One region of the Streptomyces sp. BBFR2 genome, then DNA from elsewhere that is predicted to be linked to it. Evidence: riboswitches for the same ligand, from Rfam matches in the RefSeq annotation. Region 1 holds a riboswitch; each other region holds the start of a gene.
What was found. A riboswitch is a leader RNA that binds a small molecule or an ion and turns the genes downstream of it on or off. The one in region 1 is predicted to bind cyclic di-AMP.
Positions count from the first base shown of each region.

Region 1 (3,199 bases):
ACCGGCGGACCGGCCGGGGCACCCGGCCCGGCCGGGCCGCCCGTATGTCCGCCTCGCTCCGGGGCGCCAGGGCCCCGCTCCGGGGTGTCGGGGACGGGGCGGCGGGCGGCATCGGCACGGTCCATGCGCCGCACCCTAGAGCCGCCCCCACGGCGCGGACAGGCCGTGAACAGGCCAGGAACAGCCGCGACGAGGCCCCCGGGAGGAGGTATGGGGGAGACCGTTACGATCCGCACTATGGACGTAGTAATCAATATCTTCGTCGGTCTGCACATCATCGGTATCGCCTCCCTGCTGGGAGGCTTTCTGACGCAGATGAAGGCGATGAGCGCGGGCACCGCCCGGTTCGTGCCGGCGATGCTGCACGGTGCGCTGACGATGCTGGTCACCGGCATCGTGCTGGTCGGCCTGAACCAGGCCCAGGGCAGCCCGGTCGACAACATCAAGATCGGCATCAAGCTGGCCGTCCTGGTCGTCATCCTGGGGCTGGTCTACGTCAAGCGGGACGAGGAGAGCGTCGCCAAGCCGCTGTTCGGCACGGTCGGCCTGCTCACCATGGTCAACATCTTCATCGCGGTGCTCTGGGTCTGACCCCGGGAGGGGCGCGCGGCGATTCCCCCGCGCCCCCGGCCCACCCCGCGCACGCCACCGGCCCGGCCCCTCACCGAAGGGGCCGGGCCGGTGGCGTTCTCCGGGGCGGTCACGCGGCCCGGCGGGGCGTCACGCCGGGCGGACGCTCCCGTAGATCGGCATGTAGTAGATCGACTCGATGCGTACGCTCGCGCCCGGCTTCGGGGCGTGGATCATCTTGCCGTCGCCGATGTACATCCCGACATGGCTGATGTCGTTGTAGAAGAACACCAGGTCACCGGGGGCGAGGTCCTTGGTGGCGACGCGCTGGCCGAACTTCACCTGGTCCCAGGTCGTCCGCGGCAGGTCCACCCCGGCGGCCTTCCACGCGGCCTGCGTCAGCCCGGAGCAGTCGTAGGAGTTGGGGCCGGTGGCGCCCCAGACGTACGGCTTGCCCATCTGCGCGCGGGCGAACGCGAGCGCCTTCGCGGCCTTCGTACGGTACGAGCCGTCGGCCGGTCCGCCGCCCTGGCCGGGGTCGGTCGTCCCGGGGGAGCCGGTGTCCGTGCCGCCGCCACCGGGCCGCTCGCGCTGCTTGCGGGCCTCCTCCTCGGCCTTGCGGCGGGCGGCCTCCTCCTTCTTGCGCTCCAGCTCCGCCAGGCGCGCCTTCTCCTGGGCGGTCAGGTCGGAGAGCAACTGCCGGGCCTCGGCCAGCTTGCCCTGGACCGTCCGCTTCGAGCCGGCCAGCTCGCTCTGCGACTCCTGGAGGCGCTCCAGACTGCGGGTCGCCGCGGCCCGCTGGCGGGCCGCGGCCGCCTGCTGCTCCTGGTAGGCGTCGACGGCCTGCTGCTGCCGTCCGGTCAGCCGCTCCATGAGGTGGCTGCGGTCGGCGAACTGCTGCGGGTCCTTGGCGAACATCAGTTGCGCCGTGGTGCTCATCCCGCCGCTGCGGTACTGCGCGGCGGCGAAGGTGCCCAGCTCACGGCGGGCCTCGTTGAGCTTCCCTGTGCGGCGGGCGGCGGCGTCCTGGAGGTCGCTGACCTCCGCCCGCCGCGCGTCGACGCGTTCCTTGACGGCGTTGTACTTCTGGGTCGCGACCTCCGCCTGGTGGTAGAGGGCGTCGACCTTCTTCTTGACCTCTTCGACGGTCGGCTTCGGGGCCCGGGGGGCCGCCTCGGCGGACTGCGACAGCAGGGTGACGGTGGCGAACGCCGCGGTCGTCAGTCCGGCGGCCGTCCGGCGGCTGCCGGGCGAGGTGAGGGCGCGGGTGCGCGGCTTGCGGTGCGACGGCAAGGCCGGCGACTCCTTCCGTGGACCGCCTACCGGGTTAGCTGTCGGGTTCGGGCGGTGTCGCAACGGAAGGCTTGCCCTACGGCCGGTACGTCCGCGCGCGGCGGCCGTGCAGGTCGATTCACCCCGGTGGTGCTGGTGGGTCCCCGGCTCCGGGTGCCGTGGGGCAGGGCCGGACTCGGCGGAGGCGGCCCGTGCGGACGCTGTCGTCCGCGGGATGCGGGCTGCCCGAGCGTGAACCTAGCCAACTCGTGTGGCTCCTGTGAAGGCAGGTGTTCGAATTGCCCGAAACCTTTCCGTGACCTGTGTGCATGAAGTGACGATCGCGTGGGCAGGGCGAGGTTTCTGCGGTGAATGCCGGATTCGTGGGAGCTGGGGGCGGAACCCTCCTCCTTCCGGCCTTTCCCCGGCTCCGGGCCCGACTGTCAGTGGGGCGGCCTAGACTCGGTGGGCGATGAGCAGCCTCTTTGACGACAGCTTCCTGGCGGACCTCGCCCCCAAGGACGAGGAGCCCCCGCCGCCCCCCGAGGACGAGCACGGCCCGGCCCCGGAGGAGGTCCCGCACGACCTCTTCAGCGGAAAGTTCGACGCGCCCGTGCCCCGGGACGCGCACTACCGCGACGGCGCCGCCCGCCCCGCCGTCGACCCGGCCGCGCTCCTGGAAGGGCTCAACGACGCCCAGAAGGCCGCCGTGGTGCACTCCGGCGGCCCGCTGCTGATCGTCGCCGGGGCCGGTTCCGGCAAGACACGTGTGCTCACCCACCGCATCGCCCATCTGCTCGCCGCCCGCGGCGTCCACCCCGGCCAGATCCTCGCGATCACCTTCACCAACAAGGCCGCCGGTGAGATGAAGGAGCGCGTCGAGGAGCTGGTCGGCCCCCGGGCGAACGCCATGTGGGTCTCCACCTTCCACAGCGCCTGCGTCCGCATCCTGCGCCGCGAGTCCAAGCACCTCGGCTTCACCTCGTCGTTCTCGATCTACGACGCCGCCGACTCCAAGCGCCTGATGGCCCTGGTCTGCCGCGATCTCGATCTCGACCCCAAGCGGTTCCCGCCCAAGTCCTTCAGCGCCAAGGTCTCCAACCTCAAGAACGAGCTCATCGACGAGGAGACCTTCGCCGGGCAGGCGGCCGACGGCTTCGAGAAGACCCTGGCCCAGGCGTACGCGCTCTACCAGGCGCGGCTGCGCGAGGCCAACGCCCTGGACTTCGACGACATCATCATGACGACCGTCAACCTCCTCCAGGCGTTCCCGGACGTCGCGGCCCACTACCGCCGCCGCTTCCGCCACGTCATGGTCGACGAGTACCAGGACACCAACCACGCGCAGTACACCCTC
Region 1 is NZ_CP172415.1:2,509,110-2,512,308, reverse strand. It holds gene ACGH2B_RS09490 (GNAT family N-acetyltransferase) at 1-125, opposite strand, end outside; gene ACGH2B_RS09485 (hypothetical protein) at 238-591, shown strand; gene ACGH2B_RS09480 (NlpC/P60 family protein) at 721-1,863, opposite strand; cyclic di-AMP (ydaO/yuaA leader) riboswitch at 1,871-2,054, opposite strand; gene pcrA (DNA helicase PcrA) at 2,315-3,199, shown strand, end outside.

Region 2 (3,199 bases), 1.2 Mb from region 1:
GACGTGCAGCCCGCGCCCGCGCAGCCACGGCACCGGGTCGATGGGGCCGCCGCCACCGGGGCGGACCTCCAGGTGAAGGTGGGGGCCGGTGACGTTCCCGGTGGCGCCGACACGGCCGATGACCTCGCCGGTGGAGACCTTCCCGCCGGTCTTCACCATCGACGACAGGTGGCAGAACCACAGCTCCGTACCGTCGTCGAGGGTGAGGACGATGCGGTAGCCGTACGAACCGGCCCAGCCCGCCTGCGTGATGGTGCCGGAGTGCACGGCCTTGACCGGCGTACCCGTGGGGGCGGCGAAGTCCTGGCCGGTGTGGTCGGCGGCCCAGCGGTCGCCCGCCTGACCGAAGCTCGCGGTGAGGGTGTACGACGTGACCGGCAGCAGATAGCTCTTGGCCAGCTCGGCCAGGCGGGCCGCCTCCGCCTTGGCACGGGCCTCGGCCTCGCGCTTCGCCTTGGCGGCCGCCTCCTTGCGCGCGGCCTCGGCCCGCTCCGCCTTCGCGTCGGCCACCGCGTCCTGGTGGTCGCCCGCCGCGGTCTTCTCCGCCTGGGCGAAGGCGGTGTGTTCGGCGGCGTCCCGGGCGTCGCGCTCGGCGGCGGTCTGCTGGTTGTCGGCCTGCTGGAGGATGCGGCTGCGCAGCGCCTCCCCGGCGCCCGTCCCCCGGCCGTCCTCGGTGGTGAGGCCGGCGGACGACAGCGGCGCCGCGGTGGTGGTGTCCGCGTCGTCGGAGGAGCCGAGCAACGGCCCGATGCCGGGGAGCGATTCGGCGTCCGGCAGCGCTCCGGTGACGTCGGCGGCGAGGGTGCCTAGGTCCGGTACGGAGATCGGGACCGGCGGCTTCTCCTCGGCGGTCGCCATCCCGCCGGCGCCGACCGCCGCGATCACGCCGACGCCGAGGACCGTGCCGCCGCGGGCCAGCCCGCCGCGCTGCTTGGCGACACGGTGACGGCCGCGGACGGCCCGCACGGACTCCTCGGTCGGGTTCCACTCACCGGGGGCGTCGTCCGCCGCGCCCGCGGTCTCCAGCGGCGCGGGCCCGCCGGCGTCCGCGCCGTACGGGCCGGGGCCCTGGGCGGCGAGGCCCTCCTGGGTGAACGTGCCCGGGGCGAAGACCGCCGTGTCGGCCGGGGCGGCGGTCGGCCCGGGGGCGAAGCCGTGGGAGAGGTGGGCGGACGGGGCCTCGGGGGCAAGCCTGTTGGACGCCACGGGGGCGCACTCCTTTCCTTCCTTCGCGCCTACCGGGTTAGCTGACGGGTTCGGAGCAGGAAGGTCTCCTACGGGCGGCCTCTGGCCGAGGCGTCCGATTCACCCCATGGTGGTGGTTCCCCGGTTCCCTCCGCGCCGCTCGGGCCGCCCGGCACAACATCAGGACACATCACGGCAGTTCACGAAATATCGGCGCACCGGCGTGCACGGAAGCGCCGTATGCGAAGTGACCACCGGTGTGCCCGGATGTCCGGGTACCTGAAGAGCGCGTACGGGATTCGGCGTGGGGGCACGGTGCCGCCTCTGCGACGGCTGGGACGACCGCGCTCCGTTATCGGACAGTAATAGAGATCGCGGCCGTTTTCCAAGCGTTCCCGTGAATCCGCTCCGCCCGACCGCGTTCCCTGGCCAAGACTTTCCGGGGCAACATCCGTGAAAAACGGGCGAGTTGACCGCCCCTCACGAAACGGCCTCCGCGTGATTGTGCATCACTTGTTATGCGGAGGGGTGCGTATCCCTCACGCTCCGTGAGCGAAGTAGCGTCTGATCATGGTCGTCGACTTCGTCAACAACGCACCGGCCCTGGCAGCGCGCTACCGGGACTTCTCCTGGTGGCAGGCGCGGGGCCGGTGTGCGGCCCACGAGGAGCTGACGGCGCGGATCGGGCAGGACCAGGAGCTGTGCGAACTCCTCGCCGCGTCCCTCCCGGCGGGCGACAGGCAGCACCCCGGCCTTCTGCTGGCGGCCGTCCGCCACCTCGACGGTCCGCACGCCGAGCAGGGCCCGCGCGGCGAGCCGGCGTACGGCCGCTGGCGCGAGTGGACGATCCGGCACTGGGACGAGGTCCGCGCCGTCGTCATGAGCCGCTCCCCCCGGACCGGCGAACCGGCCCGCTGCGCCGCCCTGCTGCCCCTCCTGGCCCGCCTCCGCGGCCCGTTGGCCCTCCTGGAGCTGGGCACCTCGGCCGGCCTCTGCCTCCATCCGGACCGCTACCGGTACGCGTACGAGCCCGCCGCCCCGGGGACGCCCGGGCCGGCCGCGCCCCCGGAGACGCACACCCTCGGCGCCCCGGACAGCCCGGTCACCTTCCGGTGCCGCGTCGGACGGGAGAACCGGGTGGCCGAGGCGGACGCGGCGCCGCCCGCGCGGCTGCCGGAGATCGTGTGGCGCGGCGGCATCGATCCCGCCCCGCTCGACCCGGTGGGCGACCCCGAGGCGCTGCGCTGGCTGCGGTCCCTGGTGTGGCCGGGCACCCCGGAGCGCGCGCGGCTGCTGACGGCGGCGGTGGACGCGGTACGGGCGGCGCCGCGGCCCGAGATCGTCCGCGGCGACCTGGTCGGGGAGCTGCCCGCACTGGCGGCGCGGGTCCCGGCGGACGCCACCCTCGTCGTCCTGCACACCGATGTGCTGCCCGCGCTGCCGCCCGCGCACCGGGAGCGGTTCGCCGACCGGGTGCGCGCGCTGCTCGCCGGGCGGCCGGGCGGCGGCCACTGGATCTCCCAGGAGCACCACTCCGTCACCCCGTGGCGGCCCGCCCCGTCCGCCGTCCGCCTCGCCCCGGACGACCGGGAACGGCTGCTGACCCTCGCGCTGGACGACCGCCCGGTGGCCCTGACCGGGGCGTACGGCCAGAGCCTGCACTGGGTGGCGTAGGGGTCCGCACCCGGAGGCGGCACCGGCGCGCGGGGCCCGGCCGTACGCCCCGCGCGCGGGTGCGGTCCCAGGGCTCCCCCGCGCGTCCGGCGCGCACCAGCCCCCCGCGCGCCGGGCGCCGCTCCGCCCGCGCCCCGCCGCGCCCACGCGACGCTCCACGCCCGCGCGCCCTACTCCTCCAGCGGCCGCTGCACCGCCAGCAGCGCCATGTCGTCGGCGCCCGCCCCGCCGGTGTGCGCGGCGACCTCGGTGACCAGCGTGTCCAGGAGCCGTTCCGGCCCGGGGAAGGCCCGGCCGCGCAGCCGGGCCACCGGGTCGTAGAACTCCCCCGCGCGGTTGC
Region 2 is NZ_CP172415.1:3,736,903-3,740,101, reverse strand. It holds gene ACGH2B_RS14900 (M23 family metallopeptidase) at 1-1,206, opposite strand, end outside; cyclic di-AMP (ydaO/yuaA leader) riboswitch at 1,219-1,370, opposite strand; gene ACGH2B_RS14895 (DUF2332 family protein) at 1,756-2,859, shown strand; gene ACGH2B_RS14890 (PP2C family protein-serine/threonine phosphatase) at 3,030-3,199, opposite strand, start outside.
Region 2: another riboswitch for cyclic di-AMP. It lies ahead of ACGH2B_RS14900 (M23 family metallopeptidase); the one in region 1 lies ahead of ACGH2B_RS09480 (NlpC/P60 family protein).

Region 3 (3,199 bases), 1.0 Mb from region 1:
CCCGGCTGCCGCGCGCCCTGGGGTTGCTCGCCGACGCGCTGCGCGCCCCCGCCTTCCCCGAGAGCGAGGTGGAGCGCCTGGTGCGCAACCGCCTCGACGAGATCCCGCACGAGCTGGCCAACCCGGGGCGCCGCGCCGCGATGGCGCTGTCCAAGGAGCTGTTCCCCGCGTCGTCCCGGATGTCGCGCCCCCGGCAGGGCACCGAGGAGACCGTCGGACGCATCGACGCGGCGGCTGTCCGGGCGTTCTACGCCGCGCACGTGCGGCCCGCGGCGGCCACCGCGGTGATCGTCGGTGACTTCACCGGCATCGACGTGGACGCGGCGCTCGCCGACACGCTGGGCGTGTGGCAGGGTGCCGCCGCCGAGCCGGTCACCGTCACGCCGATCACCGCGGACGACACCGGCCGTGTGGTGATCGTCGACCGCCCCGGCGCGGTGCAGACGCAGTTGCTCATCGGCCGGATCGGCGCCGACCGCCACGACCGCCAGTGGCCCGCGCAGGTCCTCGGCACGTACTGCCTGGGCGGCACGCTGACGTCGCGTCTGGACCGGGTGCTGCGGGAGGAGAAGGGCTACACCTACGGGGTGCGCTCCTTCGGGCAGGTGCTGCGGTCGTCGGCGCCGGACGCGCCCGGCGGCCCGGTCGGTGCCTCGCTGCTGGCGATCAGCGGCTCGGTCGACACGGAGTCCACCGGGCCGGCCCTGGACGACCTGTGGAAGGTGCTGCGCACCCTCGCGGCGGAGGGCCTGACGGACGCCGAGCGGGACGTCGCGGTGCAGAACCTCGTCGGTGTCGCGCCGCTGAAGTACGAGACGGCGGCGGCGGTCGCGGGGACCCTCGCCGACCAGGTGGAGCAGCACCTGCCGGACGACTACCAGGCGCAGCTCTACGCGCGGCTGGCCGAGACCGGCACGGTCGAGGCGACCGCCGCCGTGGTCAGCGCCTTCCCGGCCGACCGGCTGGTGACGGTGCTGGTCGGTGACGCGGCGCAGATCGCCGAGCCGGTGCGGGCACTGGGCATCGGCGAGGTGAAGGTCGTCAGCGGCTGACGGCCCGGTGGAGCGGTGGCCCGACCGGGTCACCGCGGCGCCGGCTTCCGGTACGGAGGCTCGGCAGAGTGGGACGGAACGGGATCCCGGGGGTGGTCATCCACCCCCGGGATCGTTCGTATGTCCGGTTTTGGTTCCGCTGTCACGGTGTGGTGTAACGCACAATATGGCGTTTCTGTTTGCCGATTGAAAGTTGCCACGATTAGCGTCATGCGCGCTGTCCGTCAGTAGCACGCCGCAACCGCGGCACCGGGCAGTCATCGCCGAGTCCCCGTACGGCGCGAGCCAGGGGAGCCGGGGACCCACATGTCCCCTGGGGTGAATCGGGCGCCTCTTCCGGAGGAGCCCGTAGGAGACCTTCCTGCTCCGAACCCGTCAGCTAACCCGGTAGGCGAGAAGGAAGGAAAGGATCAGCCAGCACATGGCGTTCACCCGTGCCACCGGGAAACACCGCCGTCCGAGCCGCAGTGCCCGGACGACCCGCAACATCGCCTCCGTCGCGGGTCTCGCCGCCACCGGCGTCGTCGCCTCCGTCGCCTCGCCCGCGATGGCCGCCACGTCCGGTGCCGCGCACGACACCGGTCTGCACCGCGCCGTCGTCATCGGTGACGAACTCGCCGAGCGGGTCGAGGCCCAGGCCGACGCGCAGCAGGCCGTCGCCGAGACGGCCGAGGCCAAGGCGAAGGCCGAGGCCGAGGCGGAGAAGCAGGCCAAGGCCGCCAAGGCGGCGGCCGACAAGCGGCACGAGGCGAAGGTCCGCGCGGCCCGCGAGGAGGAGCGCAAGCGCCTCAACGCCTTCGTCGCGCCGATCTCCGGCTCGTACGTCTCCACCGCCTACCAGGCGTCCAGCGGACTGTGGTCCTCCGGTTCGCACACCGGCATCGACTTCCACGCCGCCACCGGCACGAGCGTGCACGCCGTCGGCGCGGGCACCGTCGTCGAGGCGGGCTGGGGCGGGGCGTACGGCAACAACATCGTCATCAAGATGAACGACGGCACCTACACCCAGTACGGCCACATGTCGCAGCTCGGCGTCTCGGTCGGCCAGCGGGTGATGCCCGGTCAGCAGATCGGTCTGTCCGGCGCGACCGGCAACGTCACCGGTGCCCACCTGCACTTCGAGGCCCGTACCGGCCCGGACTACGGCTCGGACATCGACCCGATCGCCTACCTGCGCGCGCACGGCGTCAACGTCTGACGTCCGCCCCACGCGGTCCCCGGAGCCCCGGCTCGCCCCACAGGGCGTCCGGGGCTCCGTCGCGTCCGGTGGCGGGTGGCCGGATTTCCCGGGGCCGGGAAAGGTGCTCACCAAAAGATCACCATGAATAAGTGAAGGCGGTAAAGCAGCCTTCACCGTCGAATAGAGTCGCCGAAAAGGCGCCGCGGGGCGGCGTTTTCCGGGAAGGACGGTGGAGGCGCCCACGATGACGCGAGGCCAGATTTCCGTGCAGCGCATCTCCACGGCGATCCGCGACGACATCGTCTCCGGCGCGCTGCTTCCGGGCAGCCGGCTCGTCGAGGAGCTTCTGGCCGCCCGTTACGGCGTCTCCCGGGTGCCGGTCCGTGAGGCGCTGCGCACCCTGCAGTCCGAGGGGTTCGTCACCGCGCGGCGCCATGCGGGGGCGTGTGTCGCGGCGCCCACCGCGCAGGAAGCGGCCGACCTGCTGGACCTGCGGGCGCTCCTGGAGCCGATGGGCGCCGCCCGCGCCGCCGCCCGCCGCACCGACGCGCATCTGAAGGTGTTACGGGGCGTGGTGCGGCTCGGCAGGGAGCGGGTTCACCGCGGCTGCCCGGGCGATCTGCCCCGGTTGGACGGCTGGTTCCACGAGACGCTGGCGCGGGCGGCGGGCAATCCGGGGCTGACGGCGCTGCTGATCCAGGTGCGCCGGAAGATCGACTGGATGTACGTCGTCGAGCGTCCGGCACGGGACGCGGAGACGTGGGACGACCACGGCGCGGTGCTGGACGCGGTGGCCCGGGGCGACGCGGAGGCGGCGCGCGCCCTGATGGCGTCGCACATCGCGCGGTCGCTCCCGGCGTACCGTCCGCGCCGCCGCCCGGCGACCGCGGTACGCCGTCCGCCGCGTTCCGTCGGCAGCGGGCGGGTGCGTTCCGCCTAGGCCCGGTATTCGGGGCGGTGGGCCGGT
Region 3 is NZ_CP172415.1:1,466,232-1,469,430, reverse strand. It holds gene ACGH2B_RS05105 (M16 family metallopeptidase) at 1-1,052, shown strand, start outside; cyclic di-AMP (ydaO/yuaA leader) riboswitch at 1,304-1,461, shown strand; gene ACGH2B_RS05100 (M23 family metallopeptidase) at 1,474-2,250, shown strand; gene ACGH2B_RS05095 (GntR family transcriptional regulator) at 2,477-3,172, shown strand.
Region 3: another riboswitch for cyclic di-AMP. It lies ahead of ACGH2B_RS05100 (M23 family metallopeptidase); the one in region 1 lies ahead of ACGH2B_RS09480 (NlpC/P60 family protein).